3 regions of the Saccharopolyspora sp. SCSIO 74807 genome follow, and region 2 is predicted to be linked to each of the others. Evidence: riboswitches for the same ligand, from Rfam matches in the RefSeq annotation. Region 2 holds a riboswitch; each other region holds the start of a gene.
The links. A riboswitch is a leader RNA that binds a small molecule or an ion and turns the genes downstream of it on or off. The one in region 2 is predicted to bind S-adenosylmethionine.
Positions count from the first base shown of each region.

Region 1: it holds a riboswitch for S-adenosylmethionine, as region 2 does, so the genes downstream of both, thrC (threonine synthase) here and V1457_RS00420 (aminotransferase class V-fold PLP-dependent enzyme) in region 2, are expected to answer to the same signal.
Region 3: it holds a riboswitch for S-adenosylmethionine, as region 2 does, so the genes downstream of both, V1457_RS11395 (hypothetical protein) here and V1457_RS00420 (aminotransferase class V-fold PLP-dependent enzyme) in region 2, are expected to answer to the same signal.

Region 1 is NZ_CP146100.1:3,076,798-3,083,518, forward strand. It holds gene V1457_RS14200 (DNA internalization-related competence protein ComEC/Rec2) at 1-2,260, shown strand, start outside; gene thrC (threonine synthase) at 2,329-3,600, opposite strand; SAM riboswitch class I at 3,613-3,740, opposite strand; gene holA (DNA polymerase III subunit delta) at 3,847-4,830, shown strand; gene rpsT (30S ribosomal protein S20) at 4,904-5,164, opposite strand; gene V1457_RS14220 (cold-shock protein) at 5,608-5,811, shown strand; gene V1457_RS14225 (VOC family protein) at 5,906-6,286, shown strand; gene lepA (translation elongation factor 4) at 6,388-6,721, shown strand, end outside.
Region 2 is NZ_CP146100.1:92,964-99,684, forward strand. It holds gene V1457_RS00405 (hypothetical protein) at 1-123, opposite strand, end outside; gene V1457_RS00410 (RluA family pseudouridine synthase) at 200-1,117, opposite strand; gene lspA (signal peptidase II) at 1,129-1,755, opposite strand; gene V1457_RS00420 (aminotransferase class V-fold PLP-dependent enzyme) at 1,809-3,173, opposite strand; SAM riboswitch class IV at 3,217-3,332, opposite strand; gene V1457_RS00425 (hypothetical protein) at 3,419-3,910, opposite strand; gene V1457_RS00430 (DivIVA domain-containing protein) at 3,992-4,828, opposite strand; gene V1457_RS00435 (YggT family protein) at 4,891-5,187, opposite strand; gene V1457_RS00440 (cell division protein SepF) at 5,207-5,842, opposite strand; gene V1457_RS00445 (YggS family pyridoxal phosphate-dependent enzyme) at 5,913-6,650, opposite strand; gene pgeF (peptidoglycan editing factor PgeF) at 6,647-6,721, opposite strand, start outside.
Region 3 is NZ_CP146100.1:2,474,535-2,481,255, reverse strand. It holds gene V1457_RS11405 (4-(cytidine 5'-diphospho)-2-C-methyl-D-erythritol kinase) at 1-152, opposite strand, end outside; gene V1457_RS11400 (ATP-binding cassette domain-containing protein) at 363-1,364, opposite strand; gene V1457_RS11395 (hypothetical protein) at 1,485-1,754, opposite strand; SAM riboswitch class I at 1,759-1,846, opposite strand; gene rsmA (16S rRNA (adenine(1518)-N(6)/adenine(1519)-N(6))-dimethyltransferase RsmA) at 2,049-2,924, opposite strand; gene V1457_RS11385 (resuscitation-promoting factor) at 3,106-4,674, opposite strand; partial or broken gene V1457_RS11380 (transglycosylase family protein) at 5,350-5,601, opposite strand; gene V1457_RS11375 (TatD family hydrolase) at 5,870-6,709, opposite strand.

The sequences.
Region 1 (6,721 bases), 3.0 Mb from region 2:
CGCGGCGGTGCTCTCGTGCGCGACGCTGCTCCTGCTGCCGATGGCTTGGAGGTTCGGGCGCGGACGCGCTTGGCGCAACGGCGTGCTGGCCGTGCTGATCATCTCCAGCGCCGCGGCCACCGGGATCGCCGTTCGGACCCACGCGGTGGCCGCGCATCCGTTGCGCTCGGCCGCACGGCAGGCCGAGCAGGCGGAGCTGCGTGGCACATTGGTGGAATCGCCGCGGCCGTTGCAGGGTGCCTCCTACGGTGCTCGCCGGGCGCAGGATCGCTCGGTGGCCAGGCTGCGATTGGACTCCGTCGAGGTCGACGACCGCCGGACGCTGGTGGGCGGGCAAGTTCTGCTGCTGGCCCCTACCGAGCAGTGGGGCGCGCTGACGGCCGGCCAGCAGGTCACCGTGCACGGCAAGGTCCTGCCGCCGCGGAATGGGGAATTGCTCGTCGCGGCCGTTGCGACCTACGAAGCGCCCGAAGGCGTATCGCCCGCGCCGAGCTGGCAGCGTGCAGCGGAGGATCTGCGCGAGGGACTGCGCGAGACTTCACGCACGATGCTCGGCCCAGCCGCAGCCGGACTGCTGCCGGGCCTCGTGGTCGGGGACACCGGCAAGCTCCCGCCGGAAGTCGTCGAGCAGTTCAACACGGCCGGACTCACCCACCTAACCGCGGTTTCCGGCTCGAACCTCGCGATCGTCTGCGGGGCGGTGTTGCTCGTGCTGCGCCTGATCGGCGCAGGCCCTGCCGTGTCGGCCGTGGGGGCGGCGTTGGCGATGATCGGCTTCGTGGTGCTCGCTGGACCGGAACCGAGCGTGCTCCGGGCAGCGGTGATGGGCTCGATCGGGCTGCTCGCCCTCGTCCTCGGCCGCGAACGGTCGGCGCTGCCGATCCTCTCGGCGAGCGTCGTCGGCCTGTTGCTGCTGGCGCCGGGCCTGGCCACGGCCGCGGGGTTCGCGCTATCGGTGGCCGCGACGGCCGGGCTGATCGTGCTCGCGCCGGTGTGGGCGGACGCGCTGCACTCACGTGGGTTGCCGGTGGGTGTCGCCGAGGCCCTGGCGATTCCGGCGGCGGCGCATCTGCTCACGGCGCCACTGGTGGCAGCCGTTTCCGGCGAGGTCAGCGTGGTCGCAGTGCTGGCGAACCTGCTGGCCGGTCCGGTGGTGGGGCCGGCCACCGTGCTGGGAGTGTGCGCGACGCTGCTCGCGCCCGTTTCCGGAACGCTGGCGAGCGCTCTGGTGTGGCTGGCGGGGCCGGAGCTGGAGTGGGTGCTGGCCGTCGCCCGCCATTCGGCCGCGGTTCCGGGCGCGTCGTTCGACTGGCCTTCCGGCGCTGGAGGCGGCCTGCTGCTGGCCGTGCTGGCGTTGATGTTGCTGGTGGTTCTGCGCGGCCGGATTTCGCGGATGGTGCTCGCAGCCGTGGTCCTGCTGTTCGTCGTCGTGGTGATCCCGGTACGGCATCGGGTCGCTCCGTGGCCGGTTCCCGGCTGGACCGTGGTCGCCTGCGATGTCGGGCAAGGCGACGGCCTGGTGCTGGCCACCGGGCGTCCGCACGAGGCCGTGGTGATCGACACCGGGCCGGACCCCGTGCTGATGAGCGATTGCCTGCAACGCCTGGAGATCCGCCGCATACCACTGTTGTTGCTGACGCATCTGCACGCGGACCACGTCAGCGGAGCGCCCGCGGTGCTGTCCGGCCGAGCGGTCGGCGCACTCGCCGTCGGATCGCTGCGAGAACCCGCTTGGGCTTTCCGGGAGGTGACCGCGGCGGCCCGCGCCAACCGCGTACCGGTGATGCGGCTGAGCGCCGGTCAACGAGTGCGGTGGCCGGGCCTGGTGCTCGACGTGCTCGGACCTCGCGGCGAGCTGGCGCGAACCCGCTCGAGCGAGGACGCCAACGACGCTTCGCTCGTGGTCAAGGCGACCACGCCGCACGGGCGGATCCTGCTCACCGGCGACGTGGAACTACCCGGCCAGGGGGAACTGCTGGATTCGAGGGCGAACCTGCGTGCCGAAGTGCTCAAGGTCCCGCACCACGGCTCGCGCTACACCACGCCTCGTTTCCTCGCGGCCGTAAGACCGCGGCTGGCTGTGGTCAGCGTCGGCGCGGGCAACAGCTACGGACATCCGAGCCCGCTGGTGCTCGGCGAACTGACCCGAATGGGCACCCGAGTGTTGCGCACCGACCAGTCCGGCGACGTCGCGATCGTGCAGGACGAGCAGGGCAGGCGAGCGGTCGAGCGCGGCGATCCGGTCCGCCCGGAGAACTGAGCCGAGCATCTGGACCACCGCGGCTTGCGCTCCGCGAGCCGCGCACGCGCGCGGCCCGCGGCGGACGGTCACAGACCCAGCGCCTGGTTCACCGAGTCGGTGTTCGGGGCGACGGTCGCCTTCGGGCCGACCTGGTCCTGCACGGCGTCGAGCGTCTTGAGGCCGTCGCCGGTGATCAGCAGCACCGTCTCCTCGTCCGGATCGATCTTGCCCGCCTCGATGAGCTTCTTCGCGGTCGCGACGGTGACCCCGCCCGCGGTCTCGGCGAAGATGCCCTCGGTCCGGGCCAGCAGCCGGATGCCGTCGACGACCTCCTGGTCGGTGACGTCCTCGATGGCTCCGCCGGTGCGGCGCACCGTGTCGAGCACGTACGGCCCGTCGGCCGGGGCGCCGATCGCCAGCGAGCGGGCGATGGTGTCCGGGCGCACCGGCTGCACCACGTCCTGCTGGCTCTTGAACGCGGTGGAAACCGGGGAGCACCCGGCGGCCTGCGCGCCGAAGATCTTGTACGGGCTCTCCTCGACAAGGCCGGTGTGCTGCAGCTCGCGGAAGCCCTTGTCCACCTTGGTCAGCTGCGAGCCGGAGGCGATGGGCACCACGATCTGCTCCGGCAGCCGCCAGCCGAGCTGCTCGGCGACCTCGAAGCCCAGCGTCTTGGAACCCTCGGAGTAGTACGGGCGGACGTTGACGTTGACGAACGCCCAGTCCTCGTGCTCCCCGGCCAGCTCGGTGGCCAGCCGGTTCACATCGTCGTAGTTCCCGTCGACCGCGAGCAGCGAGCCGTCGTAGACCGCGCTCATCAGGATCTTCGCGCGCTCCAGCGTGGACGGGACCAACACCACCGAGTCCCAGCCCGCGCGGGCCGCCGCGGAGGCGACCGCGTTCGCGAGGTTGCCGGTGGAGGGGCAGGCCAGCACCCGGAAGCCGAACTCGCGGGCGGCGGCCAACGCGACCGCGACCACGCGGTCCTTGAAAGAATGGGTGGGGTTGCCGGTGTCGTCCTTGACCCAGATCCGCTTGACGCCGAGCGCCTTGGCGAGGTTGTCGGCACGCACCAGCCTGGTACAGCCGGGTTCGGTGTTCGGGTGCTCCTCGACGTTGCTCGGCACCGGCAGCAGGTGCTTGTAGCGCCAGATGGAGCGGGGGCCTGCCTCGATGTCCTCGCGGCGCACGCGGCCGAAGTCGTAGGCGACCTCCAGCGGCGAGAAGTCCTCCAGCGACACGAATTCCGGGGCCAGCGGCTGGCGATGTCCCTCTTCCTTGGACACCAATTCGACGGCCGGACCGAGGTCGTAGGCCGTCTTGGCGGTGGAGTTCGTGTGTTGGGCGGCAGCGGTCATCGCGAGGTCCTTTCCTCATCTATCCCGCGGGCGGGTCGGAATTGGCACCGAATTCTTCGACTGCCTCGCGCGAGCCGCGAATGGTCGAGATGGTTGCCGGGGCTTCTACGGGCCGTTCCCTCTGCCCCTCTGGATGAGCTATTCGGTTGTACCGGCAACGTTACGGGACGGCGCCGCACCATGGCCAGGGGCGCCCGCGCAGCGGGAACGCCCGGCAGTGCCGGACGGTCATGCGACGATGCCCCTATGAGTTCTCCGTCGGTGGTCCGCGACCCGCTGCACTTGATCCTCGGTGACGAAGAACTGCTGGTGGAGCGGGCTTTGCACGAGACGGTGGGCGCGGCGCGGGCGGCCGACCCGGAAACCGAGCTGCGCCGGATCAAGGTGAGTGAACTCACCCCCCCAGAACTGGATGAACTGCTCAGCCCATCGCTTTTCGCGGAGAGCCGGGTAGTGGCCTTGGAGGCGGCGCAGGACGCCGGCAAGGAGATCGCCGAAGCGGTTCTTTCGCACGCTCGGCAACCCGCCGAAGGGGTCGTGCTCGTCGTCGTGCACAACGGGGGCGGGCGCGGCAAGAACGCCAAGGAACTGCCCGGCGCGCTGCGCAAGCTCGACGCCCGGGTGACCGAATGCCAGAAGATCACCAAACCCGCGCAGCGGGAGGCGTTCGTGAAGGACGAGGTGCGCCGCGCCGGCGGCCGCATCGACGCCGCCGGAGTCAGCGCGCTGATCGAGACCGTCGGCTTCGACCTCCGCGAGCTGTCGTCCTCGGCTTCCCAGTTGGTGGCCGACACCGGCGGCAAGGTCGACGAGAACGCCGTGCGCCGCTACCACCGCGGCCGCGCCGAGGTCACCGGGTTCGTCGTGGCGGAGAAGTCGGTCACCGGCGACCGTGCGGGTGCGTTGGAGGCGCTGCGCTGGGCGCTGCAACTCGGTGTGGCGCACGTGCTGATCGCGGACGCGCTGGCCGATTCGGTGCGCACCATCGGACGCGTCGCCGCTTACGGTCGCGGGGATCCGTTCCGGCTGGCCGGTGAGCTCGGTATGCCCGCATGGAAGGTGAAGAAAGCGCAGGCGCAGTCGCGGGGCTGGAGCAGTACGACGGTGGCCGATGCGTTGCAAGTCGTCGCCGCGCTCAACGGCGAGGTCAAGGGGATGGCTGCGGACGCCGACTACGCGTTGGAGCGCGCAGTGCGCAGGCTCGTCGACCTGCATTCCACCCGGGCTTGAGACACGAAAAACGGGGTCCGCTCCCGTTGGGAACGGACCCCGTTCTCGGATCGGCCTGCGCGAGCTGGGCCGCTCAGAGCACGTTGGCGCGCTTGGCCATCGCGGACTTCTTGTTGGCCGCCTGGTTGGCGTGGATGACCCCCTTGCTGGCGGCCTTGTCCAGGGTGCGCGCGGCGACGCGCTGCAACTCGACGGCCTTGTCCTTGTCGCCGGCGGCAGCGGCCTCGCGGAACTTGCGGATGGCGGTCTTGACCTCGGACTTGACCGACTTGTTCCGCAGCCGGTTCTGCTCGTTGGTCCTGATCCGCTTCATCGCGGACTTGATGTTGGCCACTGCTGGCGCCTCTTTCCTCGCTCGGACTCGTCGTGCCGCACTTGTACGGCGCTGCTTCCTCCGGTGCTCGAGCACCCGACGAACGCAGCCTTCCTCCCTGGCGGAACGCCGCACGGCACGGCTGTCCATGCTAGCAACGCCGTGTCGCACGCCCGGCTGCGGCTAGGTCTTCGGCGCATCGAGTCCGCCCGTGGCTCCCCGGGGCGGTCGGCCCTGCTGGCGGCCGGTGAAATGAGACCCACACCACCGGCGGGTCGCGGGAATGATCGGGGCGGCGGTGTGGTTGTATGAGTCGGCCGATTTTTGTGTTCGTGTTCGACACGCTCGCGAAAGTTGCGGGCGCGACTCTAGTCCCTGCGCAAGCTGGAGAGTTCGCCGTCTGGACTAGGCCCCGGTGGTCGCAGAGTGCGGCGCCGGTACTCATCCGCTGTGAGGAGACAGAGATGGCACAGGGCACCGTGAAGTGGTTCAACTCGGAGAAGGGCTACGGCTTCATCTCCCCCGACGGTGGCGGCCCGGACGTGTTCGTGCACTACTCCGCGATCGACGGCACCGGTTTCCGGACCCTCGAGGAGAACCAGACCGTGACCTTCGAGATCACCCAGGGTCAGAAGGGTCCGCAGGCCAGCGGCGTGCGCGCCGTCTGAGACCGCTGATCAACGCATCGAGCCCCGCACCGTCCGGTGCGGGGCTCGATGTCGTTCAGGGCCCGGACGGCCGCTACGGGGTACAACGGTGCGCATGGAGATCCTGAACAGCCGCATGATCCTGCGCCCGCTGGACCCGGAGCGTTCGCTGCGCTTCTACCGGGACGTGCTCGGGTTGGCGATCTCCCGGGAGTTCCCCGGTGGCACCGTCTTCTTCCTCGGCCAAGGTTTCATGGAACTGTCCGGCCAGGGCGAGCGCGGTCCGAGCCCGGACCAAGTCCTGTGGTTGCAGGTGCGGGACGTGCGCGCCGAGTACGAGCGGCTCACGCGCTTCGAGGTGCCGGTGGTGTCCGAACCCGCCCGGCAGCCCTGGGGCTTGGTGGAAGCGTGGATCACCGACCCCGACGGGATGCGGATCGCGCTGATCGAAGTTCCCGAGGACCACCCGATCCGCGCCGACCAGCGGGACACCTGAACCCCCGGGCATCCTCCGCGGAGTTGGGCATCGGCCACCGGTCGTGGCGTGGGACGATGTGCGGTGAAACCGCGCGCCCCCGAGATCCCGAGGAACACCGAGTGAGCAGCTTCGCCGATACCACCTTCACGGACCCGGAGCGCATCCGGAATTTCTGCATCATCGCGCACATCGACCACGGCAAGTCGACGCTGGCGGACCGGATGCTGCAGCTGACCGGGGTGCTCGGCGAGCGCGCGTACCGGGCGCAGTACCTCGACCGGATGGAGATCGAGCGCGAGCGCGGCATCACGATCAAGGCGCAGAACGTGCGGATGCCGTGGAACGTCGACGGCCTTGACCACGTGCTGCACATGATCGACACACCTGGGCACGTCGACTTCACCTACGAGGTGAGCCGTTCGCTGGCGGCTTGCGAGGGCGCGATCCTGCTGG
Region 2 (6,721 bases):
CCCGGTCGCGGTTTCCTCCGCAGGTGCAAGCGGTTCCGGCTGCAACGTGCCGCGCCACGACAATCCCATCGGCGGGGTCGGGGTGTCCTCGACGTGCTCGTGCCGTTCACCCGCGTTCGACATCGCCCCTCCCAGCCCGCCCGATCTCGGCGGATTTCACCAGATTACGCGATGCGAGCCCCGGAGATCGCCGATTCGGCTAAGCGTCCTGCGCGCGCAGCACATCCAGCGCGTGCTGCAGGTCGGCCGGGTATTCGCTGGTGAACTCGACCCGAGTTCCGTCAGCAGGATGCTCGAACCCGAGCGAACGGGCGTGCAGCCACTGCCTGGTGAGCTCCAACCGCCGTCCCAGCACCGGATCGGCACCGTAGGTCAGGTCGCCAGCGCAAGGATGCCGCAAGGCCGCGAAGTGCACCCGGATCTGGTGCGTGCGCCCGGTTTCCAGCTTCACGTCCACCAGCGACGCCGCGCGGAACGCCTCCACCGTCTCGTAGTGGGTGACGCTCGGTTTGCCGCCGGTGACCACCGCGAACTTGTAGTCGTGCCGCGGATGCCGGTCGATCGGCGCGTCGATGGTGCCGCGGCTCGGATCGGGATGGCCCTGCACCAGCGCGTGGTAGCGCTTTTCCACCGTGCGTTCCTTGAACGCCCGCTTCAGCGCCGTGTAGGCGTGCTCGCTCTTGGCCACGACCATCACGCCGGTGGTTCCCGCGTCGAGCCGGTGCACCACGCCCTGCCGTTCGGCGGCCCCCGATGTCGCGATCGGGACGCCGGCCGCGGCGAGCCCGCCCACCACGGTCGGGCCTTCCCAGCCGGGGCTGGGGTGCACGGCCACTCCGATCGGCTTGTCCACCACGACGATGTCCGCGTCCTGGTGCAGGATCTGCAAGCCCTCCACCGGCACCGCCACGACCTCCGGTTCGGGCCGGGCGGCCGGCAGGGTGACCTCCAGCAGCGACCCGGCGGGCAGCCGGTCGGACTTGCCGACCTGGGCGCCGTCCAGCAGCACGTCGCCTGCTTCGGCGAGCCCGGCGACGGTGTTGCGGGACAGGCCGAGCAGTTTGGACAGGCCCGCGTCGACCCGCATCCCTTCCAGCCCGTCCGGGACCGGCAGCATCCGCAGATCGCTCACGACCGCTCCTTCTTCCGGTGCACCGTGCCGTCGTAGTCCCGGCCGAGCAGGGACATCAGCACCACGAGCACGCCGCCGCACACGATCGCCGAGTCCGCGACGTTGAACACCGGCCACACGCTGCCGTCCGGTGCGAACAGCGAGACGAAGTCGACGACGTGCCCGCGCAGGAACCCGGGTTCGCGGAACAACCGGTCCACGAGGTTCCCGCAGGCCCCGCCGAGCACGAGCCCGAGCCCGATGGCCCAGCCGGTGGAGCGCAGCTTCGGCGCGAGCCACAAGATCACGCCGACGACCACGATCGCCAGCAGCGCCAGCAGCCACGTCATACCGGTGGCCAGCGAGAACGCAGCGCCGGGATTGCGCACCAATACCAGGTAGACCGCACCGCCGAACAGCCGTGCGGGCGGCTGGTCCTCCAGTGCGGCGACCGCGGCGACCTTGGTTAGCACGTCGGCCGCCAACAGCAGCGCGGCGACGCCGAACAGCAGCACCAGCAGCCTGCGCGGGCGCGGGGACTCCCCCGTGCTACCGGAGTCACCAGCCCCGCTGGAATCCCCCGCGGCGGAGCCGCCCGGCGCGGCAGGTTCGGGCTGCTCGGGTTCGGATCGCTCGATGTTCACTCGTCCCATTCTCCCCGAGCCGGAGACCGCCCTCGCATCGGCTCGAACCCGGGTCAGTTCAGCGCCGCCGGGAAACCCCGCGGATCGTGCTCGGGCACCCAACCGCCTTCTACCAACGCGTACCTCGAGCTCGGCCCGTCCGCGACCAGCCCGCGCAGCGCGTCGACGAACCTGTCCACGTGCTCGGTCGTCGTGCCGAGCCCGATGCTGACCCGCAGCGCGCGCTGCGCCCCGGAACCCGCCAGCAGGTGCCGCACCGCGCGGTGCGCGCAGAACAGCCCGTCCCGCACGCCGATGCCGTGCTCGGCGGACAGCGCGCTCGCGAGCAGTCCCGGGTCGCGAGCCTGCCCGGCATCGCGATTCTGCCCAGCATCGCGATCCGCCACGGTCAGGCTGACCACTCCGACCCGCGCGTGCTCGGGCCCGAACAGGCTCAGCTCGCGCAACCCGGGGATGTCGCGCAAGCCCGCGCGCAACCGAATCAGCAGCGCGTCCTCGTGCGCGATGATCGACTCGGCGTGCTCCGACCACACCCGGCAGGCGGTGGCCAGCGCGTGCACGCCCACCGTGTTCGGCGAACCCGCTTCGTGCCGTTCCGGCCCGGTGTTCCAGTCGATCACGCCGTCATCCGGCACGGCGCGAGTCGCGCCGCCGCCGGCGAGGTAGGGCGGAGCCGCGTCGAGCCAGTCCGCACGGCCGATCAGCGCACCCGCCCCGAACGGCGCGTAGAGCTTGTGCCCGGACAGCACCACGTGGTCCACGCCCAGCTCGGCGATCCGCACCGGCCGGTGCGGGGCGAGCTGCGCCGCGTCCAGCAACGTGCGGGCACCGCGCCGCCGCGCGACCCGCGCGAGTTCGGCGACCGGCCAGAGTTCACCGGTGACGTTGGAAGCACCGGTGAGCACCGCGAGCTTCGGCCCTTCCGGGCAATCCGCGAGCGCTTCGTCGAGCGCCCGCACGGCTTCGTCCGCGCTCGCCGGGATGCCGAGCCGCCGGACCTCGCTTCCCCAGGGCAGCAGCGCCGCGTGGTGCTCGGTGTCGAACACCACCACGGACGTTCCGTCCGGCACGGCCGCCGCCAGCAGGTTCACCGCGTCGGTCGTGTTCCGCGTGAAGATCACGGAGTCATCGCGGCGCGCGCCGACGAACCGGCGCAGAACGTCCCGGGCGCTTTCGTAAACCCGCGTGCAGACCTGGGAGGCGAATCCCGCGCCGCGGTGCACGCTGGCGTACCAGGGCAGTAACGCGTCGACGGCGTCGCGGACCGCGGTCAGGCACGGCGCGCTGGCCCCGTGATCGAGGTTGGCGTACTCGGCGGTGCCACCGGTGATCAGCGGCACCCGCAGCCCGCTACCGACCACACCGGGCACTTCGACGTCCACATCGGACTGCTGCGGATGCTCGACGGCTGACGACACGACATCTCCTCGGGTCACTCCGGACCCGCCAGCGTCCGTGCCAGGCCCGCGCTTGCCGGATCGCCGCACGCGACCGGCCAGGTCCTCACCCGGGGCACCCCACCGCGGTCGGAGGGTTGCCGGCCAGCAAACCGGGGTTTACCGCTGGCACTCATGACCTTCGATCAAGAGGTTAGAACACGCTGTTAGGTCCGCCGCCACCGGGTATCGGTGTGCGCGGCAGCCAGCTGGCAGCCCGCGGTACGTCAGCCCGCGGTCCGCGCCTGCCCCGCCAGCACGGCGTCGGGCGTGCAGCGGGCGCAGGAGGTGAAGCCCAGTTCGCGGGCTTCGCGCACCGGCAGGCTCAGCACCTCGCGGTCGCCGAGCCAGCCGCACGCGGCCAAGTGGTATCGCGGGCGTTCGTCGACCACGACCACTTCTTCGTCCGATTCGGACACCAGCAGCGCGTCCGCCGCGTCGGTGTCCTCCTCGGCCGGTTCGTCCCCCGAACCGTCCTCGACCGTCGCGGACTGCGCGGACGTTCCCTCGCTGGAATCATCCGCGGGCACTGCGGGGCCGGGCCCCGACGGCGACGAGCTCGCCTCCCGTCGCCGTCGGAGCCGGTCCACCACGAGCAGGACCGCGCACACCGCGCACAACACGACCGACAGCCACGACCACGCGGGGCTGCCGATCACCACCGAGGTCACCAGGACACCGGCTGCGGCCAGGACCAGCGCCAGAACCACCAACAACACGTCGGACTCCCACTCACCGAACGACCGCCTGTGACGCCCTCGCCACGCTCACCGTGCACGGGCGGCGTCCGGGAACGCCGACTAGCCCGCCTCTGCCGCGCGGGCGCCGAAGCTGTAGGTGTTCTGCTGGGCCGAGCTGCGACCGTTGCTCTCGGCAGGAGCCGCCGACCCGCGGTCCTGCAGTTCACGCAGCTGCGATTCCAGGTAGGTCTGCAACCTCGTGCGGTATTCGCGCTCGAAGGTGCGCAGCGTGTCGATCTTCTTCTCCAGCGCGTTCTTCTCCTGGGTGATGTTGCCCATCACCTCGGCGTGCTTGCGCTGGGCATCGCGTTCCAGACCGGCGGCCTTCTCGCGGGCCTGCCGCTCCAGGGTCTCCGCGCGCGTGCGCGCGTCGTTGAGCATCGTCTCGGCCCGGGTGCGGGCCTCGTTGACCATGCTTTCGGACTTCGCCCGGGCGTCCGAGAGCAGTTGCTCGGACTTGGTGCGGGCCTCCGAGAGCATCCCGTCGGCCTCGGCCTTCGCCTCACCGGTCAGCCGGTCGGCCATCTCCTGCGCCAGGCCCAGCACCTTCGCGGCCTGCACGTGGTGATCTCCACCCGGGGAGGTCTGCTCGGCAGCGGTCGGGGCCGGGACCGGCGCGAGCCGACGCGGTTCTTCCGCCGGAGCGGGGGCGGCGGGAGCGGCGGGGACCGCGGACGCCTGGCTGCGGGCGTCGTCGAGGTCGACCTGCGCGGTCTGCAGCTGGTTCTCCAGCTGCTCAACCTGGCTGCGCAGGTCGTTGTTCTCCTCCACCAACCGGGCGAGCTCGGCTTCGACGAGGTCGAGGAACGCGTCCACCTCGTCCTCGTTGTAGCCGCGCTTCCCGATCGGCGGTTTACTGAACGCGACGTTATGCACGTCGGCGGGGGTCAGGCCCACAAGATCACCTCACGCACTCTTCGGCTGCGGGTCACCCGGGTTCCCCGTTACCCGGACTTCGCTCAATGTCCCAGCAGCAACCTCAACAGCAGCTGCATCAGTATGTACACAACCAGCAGCAGCACCATAATGGATAGGTCCAGCCCCACTCCGCCGATCCGGACCGTCGGGATCACCCGACGTAGCAGCCGGACGGGCGGGTCGGTCACTGTGTAGATGCTCTCCAACGCGATTGCAACCCCTCCAGCGGGGCGCCAGTCGCGGGCGAACACCCGGACGAGTTCGATCACGATACGGGCCGTGAGCAGCAGCCAGAAGAAGAAGACCGCGTAGTAAAGGATGATCAGGAGCAGTTCCACGGTTCAACTCTGCCACCGGTCACCCGTAGTTGAAAAAGGCGCCCTCGGCGAGCTTGCGCTTGTCCTCGGCCGCGACGTCCACGTTCGGCGGTGAGAGCAAGAACACCCGGTTGGTGACCTTCTCGATCGATCCGCGCAGCGCGAAGGCCAGACCTGCGGCGAAGTCGACCAGCCGCTTGGCGTCCGCTTCGTCCATCTCGGTCAGGTTCATGATCACCGGACTGCCGTCCCTGTACTGCTCGCCGATCGTGCGCGCCTCGCTGTAACTGCGCGGATGCAGCGTTGTGATCTTGCTCAAGTTGAACATGCTGCCGGTGTCGGTGACCGCGCGCAGCCGGGAGACCGACTCGCGTTCGCCGCCCGCCGGGCGGGACGGCGCCTCCGCGGGCCACTGCCTGCGGACCGGGGGCTTCACCTCCCGGTGATCGTCCGCGCGCGGCACGTCCTCGTAGGGTTCGCTCGCGGGTTCCGGCTGGTAACCGCCGCGCACGCCGACGCGGCGGCGCCCGCCGATCCGGTCGGCCGGGGCGTCGTAGCCGTCGTCGACCGGGTGGCGGTCGTACTGGCGGTCGGCGTAGGTCTCGTCCTCGAATTCCTCGATCTCGTCGGCCGGGACCATGCCGAAATATGCCTTCAGCTTGTGCAGAGCGCTCATGGCATGACCTTCCTCCGCGACTCCTACGAGCCGAGCGCGGTACGACCGGCCGTCGACCCCCCGCCGCTGGCTACGGCGAGATTAGCCCGCGGCCTCCTAGCAACGCTGTTCCGACACGCACTCGCGTGGACCCGTGCGCTACGGCACTCTCCAGATCTCCGCTCATGCCCGCCGAGATTTCTTCAGCCTCGGGGTGATCCTGGCGCAGCCGTGCGGCGATCTCGGAAAGTGTGTCGAACGCCACTTCCGGCCGGACGTGCTGCGGAGCCACCGCCATCACTCCCCGCAACCGCAGCTCACTCGTCGTCGTGATCACCTCTGCGAGTGACCTGACCTCCGCAGGTGGGCACCCGCCGCGGCCCCGCGCCTCGTCCAAGTTCACCTGAACGAGAACTTCGAGCGGGCGTGTCCGCTCCCCCGCTGCGAGCGCGTTCGCCGTCGCCCGGTCCAACGCCTCGACCAGGCGCGGACTGTCCACCGACTCCACGACGTCCGCCCAGCGCACCACCGAACGCGCCTTGTTCCGCTGCAGCTGGCCGACCATGTGCCAGCGGGCGCCGGAGCGCGGGCGCAACTCGTCGAACTCGGCGACCTTGCCGCGCGCCTCCTGCTCGCGGTTCTCCGCGAACTCCCGCAATCCCAGGTCGGACAGTAGCGCAACGTCGCGCGCCGGGAACGTCTTGGTGACCGCCAGCAGCTCGACCTCAGCCGGCGCACGACCGGCGGCGTGGCACGCCGCGGCGAGGCGCTCGTGGACCTCTTTGAGCGACTCCGCCAGCTCCGCGCGGCGACAGTCGTCGTCGGTCACGGCCCCTCCTCGGGTTCGGCCCACACGACGGCCGCGAAGCGACCGGTGCGGGGTCCGTCGCGGCGATGGCT
Region 3 (6,721 bases), 2.4 Mb from region 2:
TCGTCGGCGCTGTGCACGGTGACCTCGTCGGTCAGCGACAAGGCCTGGAAGACGGTGACCAGCTCGTGGTAACCGTCCGGGCGAGCGTCGCCGACCGCCAGGTGCAGGTTCACCTTGGCCGGAACACGCACGGTGATGGGGGTGGGTACCACGGAGAGCACTCCTAGAGCGTACGTGTCCGCGCGATCCGGGTGCCGCCCCAGCACCGACTTCGCAGCACGCGGCCGCCGGTCGAGCCCGGTGCACGGGCTCGGCCGGCGGCCGGTCGGTTCTTGTGCCGCTGCTGCGCGCTTCGGAGGATTCCGAGTGCAGCGGCACCGCAAGGGACGCCGTCTGCTATTTCCGCGATCCCAGTTCGGGGATCAGGCGGCCACGCCTTCGACGCTGACCGGAGTGCGGCGCACCTGCGCGTCCCGGTCGACCATCCACTTCAGCGCGGCCTCGGAGCGCTCACCGGTGAGCCCGATGCGGAACTTCGCCACCGGCGTGTCCCCGAGCCGCGTCATGCCGCCGCCCAGCACGGCCAGGTCCACGCCGAACCGCCCGGCCGCTTCCGGCAGCAGCGCGCCGACGGCGGCGAAACCGACCAGCACCACCTCGGCGACCACGTCGTGCCTGCGGCCGGATCCGGCCTCCGGCAGCAAGCTGGTGCCGAGGCGGCTGCCCGGCTCGGAGACCAGGTCGAGCACCTTGCCCTGCTCGACGACCCGGCCGCCGTCGAGGACCACCGCCTCGTCGGCGATGCGCCGCACCACGGCGGTGTCCCCAGTGGTCAACAGCACCGTGGCACCCAGCTCGGAGCGCGCGCGGTCGAGCACCGTCAGCACCGCCTCCGCGGTCGACGAGTCCAACCCGGCGGTCGGCTCGTCGGCCACCAGGACCGAGGGCTTGGCCGCGAGCGCGCGGGCGACCGCGACCCGCCGCCGCTGGCCGTCGGTCAGCTGTTCCGGGTGCAGCGGCGCCTTGTCGGTCATGCCGACCAGGTCGAGCAGTTCGGCGACGCGGGCGCGGCGTTGCGGCCCGGGCATCTCGGCGGCTTCCAGCGGCAGCGCCACGTTGCCCGCGGCGGTGCGCTGGCGCAGCAGCGAGTCGCCGTCCGGGACCACGCCGATGTGTCTGCGGGCGGCGCGCAGCGCGGCGCCGTCCAGCGCGGAGAGGTTCGTCCCGTCGATCTTCACGGCACCGCGGTCCGGCTTGTCCAGCAACCCGACGCAGCGGGCGAGGGCGGACTTGCCCGCATCGCTGGGACCGACCACGCCGCACACCGACCCGGCGGGGACCTCCAGGGACACGTCGTCGAGCGCGACGGCGCCTGCGCGGGATTCGCCGCGGAAGGATTTGCTCAGGTTCTCGACAGTGATCATGTTCGGCTCCACATCAGCTCACTCCGGGAGCGCAGGCTGCTGCGCATCGACCGGCCGGAAGGAAACGCTGGTTCGCTGGCCCGAACCGGCCCGGCGGACCGGATTCGGTGGCTCGGGCAGCTAGCCGCGACAGGCCGTGGTCGTGCGCCGTCCTTGATCGATGATGCGGCGCTGGGTGAGCGCGAGCCCGTGCGGCGCGGAGCGCGCGCGGGCGCGGCCGCCGCGGGCGGTTCGCCGGAGCTTGTCGTGCTGCGCGCCCGTGCTGCCGGGCAGCGCGATCTTGAGCTGGGCGATCTCGAGCTGGGCGCTCCCGAGCTGGGCGGACCCGGACTGAGCGAACGCGGACTGGGCGAACCCGGGCCGGGCGCCGGTCAGCGGAGTTTCAAACACGTCGACTCCATCGGCCCTGGCGTTAGCACCTGCCCACGGGGTGGTTGCTGCGGCGTCGTCGAGCCAGGTCTCTCGGCCGCTCGGGATGGATTTCCCGGATAGTAGAACCCAGTCGTGTCCGCGAACGCAAGGCGACACTGGTCACTATGTGGAATCGTTCGGCAGATCACACCACCTGGCCGAGTCGCTGACCTTGATCAACAGATCCAGCCCGGACACACTGGGTAGTCAGACTGCGCGCTCGCCACTCGCCTGGAGTGATCGGCGGAAGCGCCCTGCCGCGTCGCCGGGAACTCAGCGCACGGATTCGGCGCCCGCTGCGGCCACCCGGGCGAAATCTTCGACCGTGAGCTGCTCGCCGCGAGCCGTCGGATCGACCCCGGCCGCGCGCAACAACTCCTCGGCACGCGCCGCCGAACCGGCCCATCCGGACAGCGCCGCCCGCAACGTCTTGCGCCGCTGCGCGAACGCGGCGTCCAGCACGCGGAACACCTCGGCGCGGTCCGCGCTCGACGGCGGATCGGTGCGGGAGAACGAAACCAGGCCCGAATCCACGTTCGGCACCGGCCAGAACACGGTCCGCGGCACCGGGCCCGCGCGGCGCACCTCGGCGAACCACGCCGCTTTCGCGCTCGGGAGCCCGTAAGTGCGGCCGCCGGGTTTCGCCGCGAGCCGGTCGGCGACCTCGGACTGCACCATCACCAGGCCCTTGCGCAGCGACGGCAGCTCCGCCAGCAGGTGCAGCACCACCGGCACGGCGACGTTGTACGGCAGGTTCGCCACCAGCGCGGTCGGCGGGTCTGCTGCGAAGTCGTCGGCGTGCACCCGCAACGCGTCGGCGCTGAGCACTCGGAGGCGGTCCGCGAGGCCCGGGGCGAACTCGGCCGCCGTGCGCGGCAGCCGCTCCGCGAGCGCGGGATCGACCTCCACCGCGACGACCCCGCGCGCCGCCGACAGCAGCGCCAGCGTGAGCGAGCCCAATCCGGGGCCGATCTCCAGGACCACGTCGTCGGCCGTGAGCCCGGCGGCGCCGACGATGCGGCGCACGGTGTTCGGGTCGTGCACGAAGTTCTGGCCGAGCTTCTTGGTGGGGCGGATCCCCAGGTCCTCCGCCAGCCGGCGAACATCGGCGGGCCCCAGCAACCGCGCCCTGTCCGCGTCACTTTCCACGCACCAGAACCTACCCGCGCCCGCACCCGGCCCTGCGCGCGGCCCGCCGCACTACCCGCCGACTCCGAGCGAACGGACCGTTCTTCCGATCGGGAGTGGTTAGTGCCGGGAGAACGAAGTGAGCGGACCGCTCGGCCGGGCATGCCGGGCGAACGGTCCGCTCACTTGGTGATCGTGCGGGTCAGCTCAGACCGAGCTTGGAGGAGCAGCCCGGCCAAGCGCCGTAGCCGCCGCCGCGCGAGTCGCGAACCTTGGTCGCGACCTGGATCTGCTGCTCCCGGCTGGCCTGGTGCGGATAGGCCGCGAACTGGTCGCCGCCGAAGGCGCTCCAGGTCTGCTTGTCGAACTGCAGGCCGCCGTAGTAGCCGTTGCCGCTGTTGATGGCCCAGTTCCCGCCGGCCTCGCACTGCACCAGCTTGTCCCAGATGGCGCTGTTCGGCGGTTCCTTGCCACCGACGCGCTTGACCGTCGGCGTGGCTTCCTTCGTGATCTTCTCGCCGACCGCCTCGCGCCCGGTCTCCTCACCGTTCTTGGTGGTGATGCGGGTGAAGACGATCTTCTCGCCGGGCGTGCCCTGCTTCTCGACCTTCTCCTCGCCCTGGAACATCGAGTCGTCGACGATCTCCTGCACGGGCGGCTGCACCGGCTGCGTCAGGTTGACCACCTTGCTGCCGGTGCGGTTGATCTGCACCTGCGCGCCGTCGGTGATCTTCTGGTCGCCGCCGGGGGTGATGTGGTCCTCCGGCCCGAGCTGGAGCTTCTGCTCCTTGACCAGGTCGTCGACGGTGACCGCGGTGGTGGTCAGCTGCCGCGGCGCCTCGCCGCCGTCGGTGACGGTGATGTCCTTGGCGGTGTTGACCGTGAGGTCCATGCCCTGCTCGGGCACTTCCATGTTCCGGTCGGCCGAGACGAACGCGCCGTCGGCGGGCACGCCGAGCTGGCGCAGCGCCTGGTCGACGGTCACCGACCGCACCCACTCCTCGCGGGGCTGGCCGTCCACGGTCATCTTCACCAGCCGGCCGCGGTCCAGCGTGATCGTGTCGTTGTGCCCGACCTGGGCCTGCGGGGACGGGCTCAGCGCGTCGTGCGGGCCGACGTTGATGCCCTCTTCCTGCAGGACTTCACCCACGGTGGAGTCGTAGGTGTTGACCTGGCGCTCCTGGCCGTCCACCTCGACGGTCACGGACTTGTCCATGGCCGCGGCGGCACCGCCGGAGCCGGCCAGGGTGACGATCACCGCGGCGACCGCGCCCTTGAGGAAGCGCTGCTTCCAGTCGGTGACGGCTTCGACGAACTCCGGTGCCGGGTTGCCCTCGGCGTCGGTCTCCGGCACGTCGTCCGGCAGCACCAGCGGCGGCAGCACGACGGTTTCGGCGTTGACCAGCCGGATCAGCTCGTCCACGTCGATGTCGGCGGTGGCGAGCATCTCGTCGGCCTGCGGCCCGAGCGCCTCGAAGACGTCGTCCGGGGTGATGTCCAGTGTTCCCGGCGGGAAGCTGGGGTGGTCGGCGGCGGGGTAGTTCCCGCCGCTGATGGGGGCGAAGCCGTGGTCGGCGGTGATCTCCAGATCGCTCTCGCGATCGAGTTCGACCGGCCGGTCCAGCACGCCGACCGCGGTGGGCTGCTCCTTGCTCACCGGGGTGAACCAGTCCGTAACCGGTTCAAGCGAATCGGCCCAGTAGCCGTGGTCCCGGCCGGTATTGCCGCGGGAATTGCTGGCATGGGCACCGGGAATGCCGCGTCCGTTCACAGGGTCGCTACCTCTCGAAAGCGGAAGCTCTCCGCAGCGTCGATGATCCCGTGGAGTTCGCCGGCCATGCTTGGTGAACTCCTTCATCCGCCGCTGCGCGACTTCGTGCTTCGTCTCCGTATCCGACTCCCGTAGCCAAGCGCCGTCATAGCCGTTGCCACGTGCGGAACCGGTCCTGTCCCGGTCCGCCCGCTCGGCACCGACTTCCCCGACGAAACCCGGCGGCGACTAGCGGGTGTTCCCCATGACTTCGTTGTCATCGGTTACGAGGCCGAGACTCTAGCGTGATGCGACCAGTGCGCCAAGAGCCCGATCGAGCACTGTGACTTGGGTTACGCCGTTTTGCCGGGCAACCCAGCACCCTGGGTGATCATCTAGTTGTTCGGCCCGGAGGATTTTCCCATCCCCGCAAGGAGTTCCCGCACCCCGCCCGTAGGTCCAATAAGGACGGACGTCGCTGCTGGTGAGGAGATCGAAAGGGCCGTCGGAGCCGGTGCGCGCGGGCGCTCGGCGACGGCCTCCAGGCCAAGCGGCGGGAGAGCGGACACATCTCCCGCCGCCGGCGTTCTGCGGCCCCGCGGATGCGTTGGGTGATCGCGATGGGTGTTCGCTCACACGCTCGGGGGCACTTTTGGGATCAAGATCTGCTGCTGAGATGCGGCGAAGCCGCACCGCTCAGCGCGGCAGGCCGAGCTGGCGGGCGCAGGCGGGCCAAGCGCCGTATCCACCGCGGGCGTCGCGCAGCGAGGTGGCGACGGAGATCTGCTCTTCGCGGGAGGCGCGGTGCGGGTAGGCGGCGAAGTCCCTGCCGCCGTGCGAAACCCAGGTGCCGCGGTTGAACTGCAAACCGCCGTAGTAGCCGTTGCCGCTGTTGATGGCCCAGTTCCCACCGGATTCACATTGGGCCAGCCGGTCCCAGACGGAGCCGGCGCGGGTGTCCGGCGCGGGCTGGGCCTGGGCGGTGGGGGCGCCGCAGAGCATGATCGCTGCGGCGATGCCGATCCGGGATAGACCGCTGGTGCGCATACGAGTCCTGACTGCCGTTCCTCCGGGCAGCGGGCCCGCAGTCCACTGTGGTCGATCGTCGCGGGCGGGCCCCTCCCGGCTTCCACAGTGGACGCTAGGAGTCCGGGCGGCGGTCGCAACTCCAGCGCGGCGCAGCGCGCAATACCACAGAACGCGGAGTAAGCGCTGGTCAGGCGGCGATCACCGGATCGAGAGCGAAGACCCGCTCGGCGGTGGCAGTCGTAGCCACGATCAGTTCCGCCAGATCGACTCCGCGTAGCTCGGCAAGATCCCGAAGGGTGTAATTGACGCAGTAAGGCTCGTTCGGCCGCCCGCGGAACGGGTGCGGGGTGAGGAACGGCGCGTCGGTCTCCACCAGCAGCTGCTCGACCGGCACCAGGGCGGCGGCCTCGCGCAGGTCCTTCGCGTTGCGGAACGTCGCGGTGCCCGCGAACGAGAGCACGAACCCGCGGTCGACGCAGGCGCGGGCGAACTCGGCGTCGCCGGAGAAGCAGTGGAAGATCACCGTCTCCGGGGCGCCTTCCTCGGTGAGGATGCGCAGGATGTCCTGATGCGCTTCCCGGTCGTGGATCATCAGCGGCTTCCCGCAGCGCTTGGCCAGGTCGATGTGCCAGCGGAAGGCTTCCTGCTGCGGCTGCGGCGGGGAGAAGTCCCAGTAGTAGTCCAGGCCGGTCTCGCCGACCGCGACGACGCGGTCGCGGGTGACCAGGTCCTCCAGCACCCGCTGGTCGGCTTCGGTGAAGTCCTTCGCGCGGGTGGGGTGCAGCGCGGCCGCGGCGAACACCCGGCTGTCCCAAGTGGACGCTTCGACGGCCCAGCGGGCGGCGTCGATGTCGTCGGCGACGGTCACGACCCGGCCGATGCCCGCGGACTCGGCGCGGTCCAGCACCGCTCGCACGTCCTCGGCGCTCGTCGCGCCGCAGGCGTCCAGGTGGGTGTGCGCGTCGACCGCGGGGGCGGGCAACGCCTCCGGAACCGGCGGCCGCTGGCTTCTGTCCTTCTTGCTCACCGTCACTCCCGC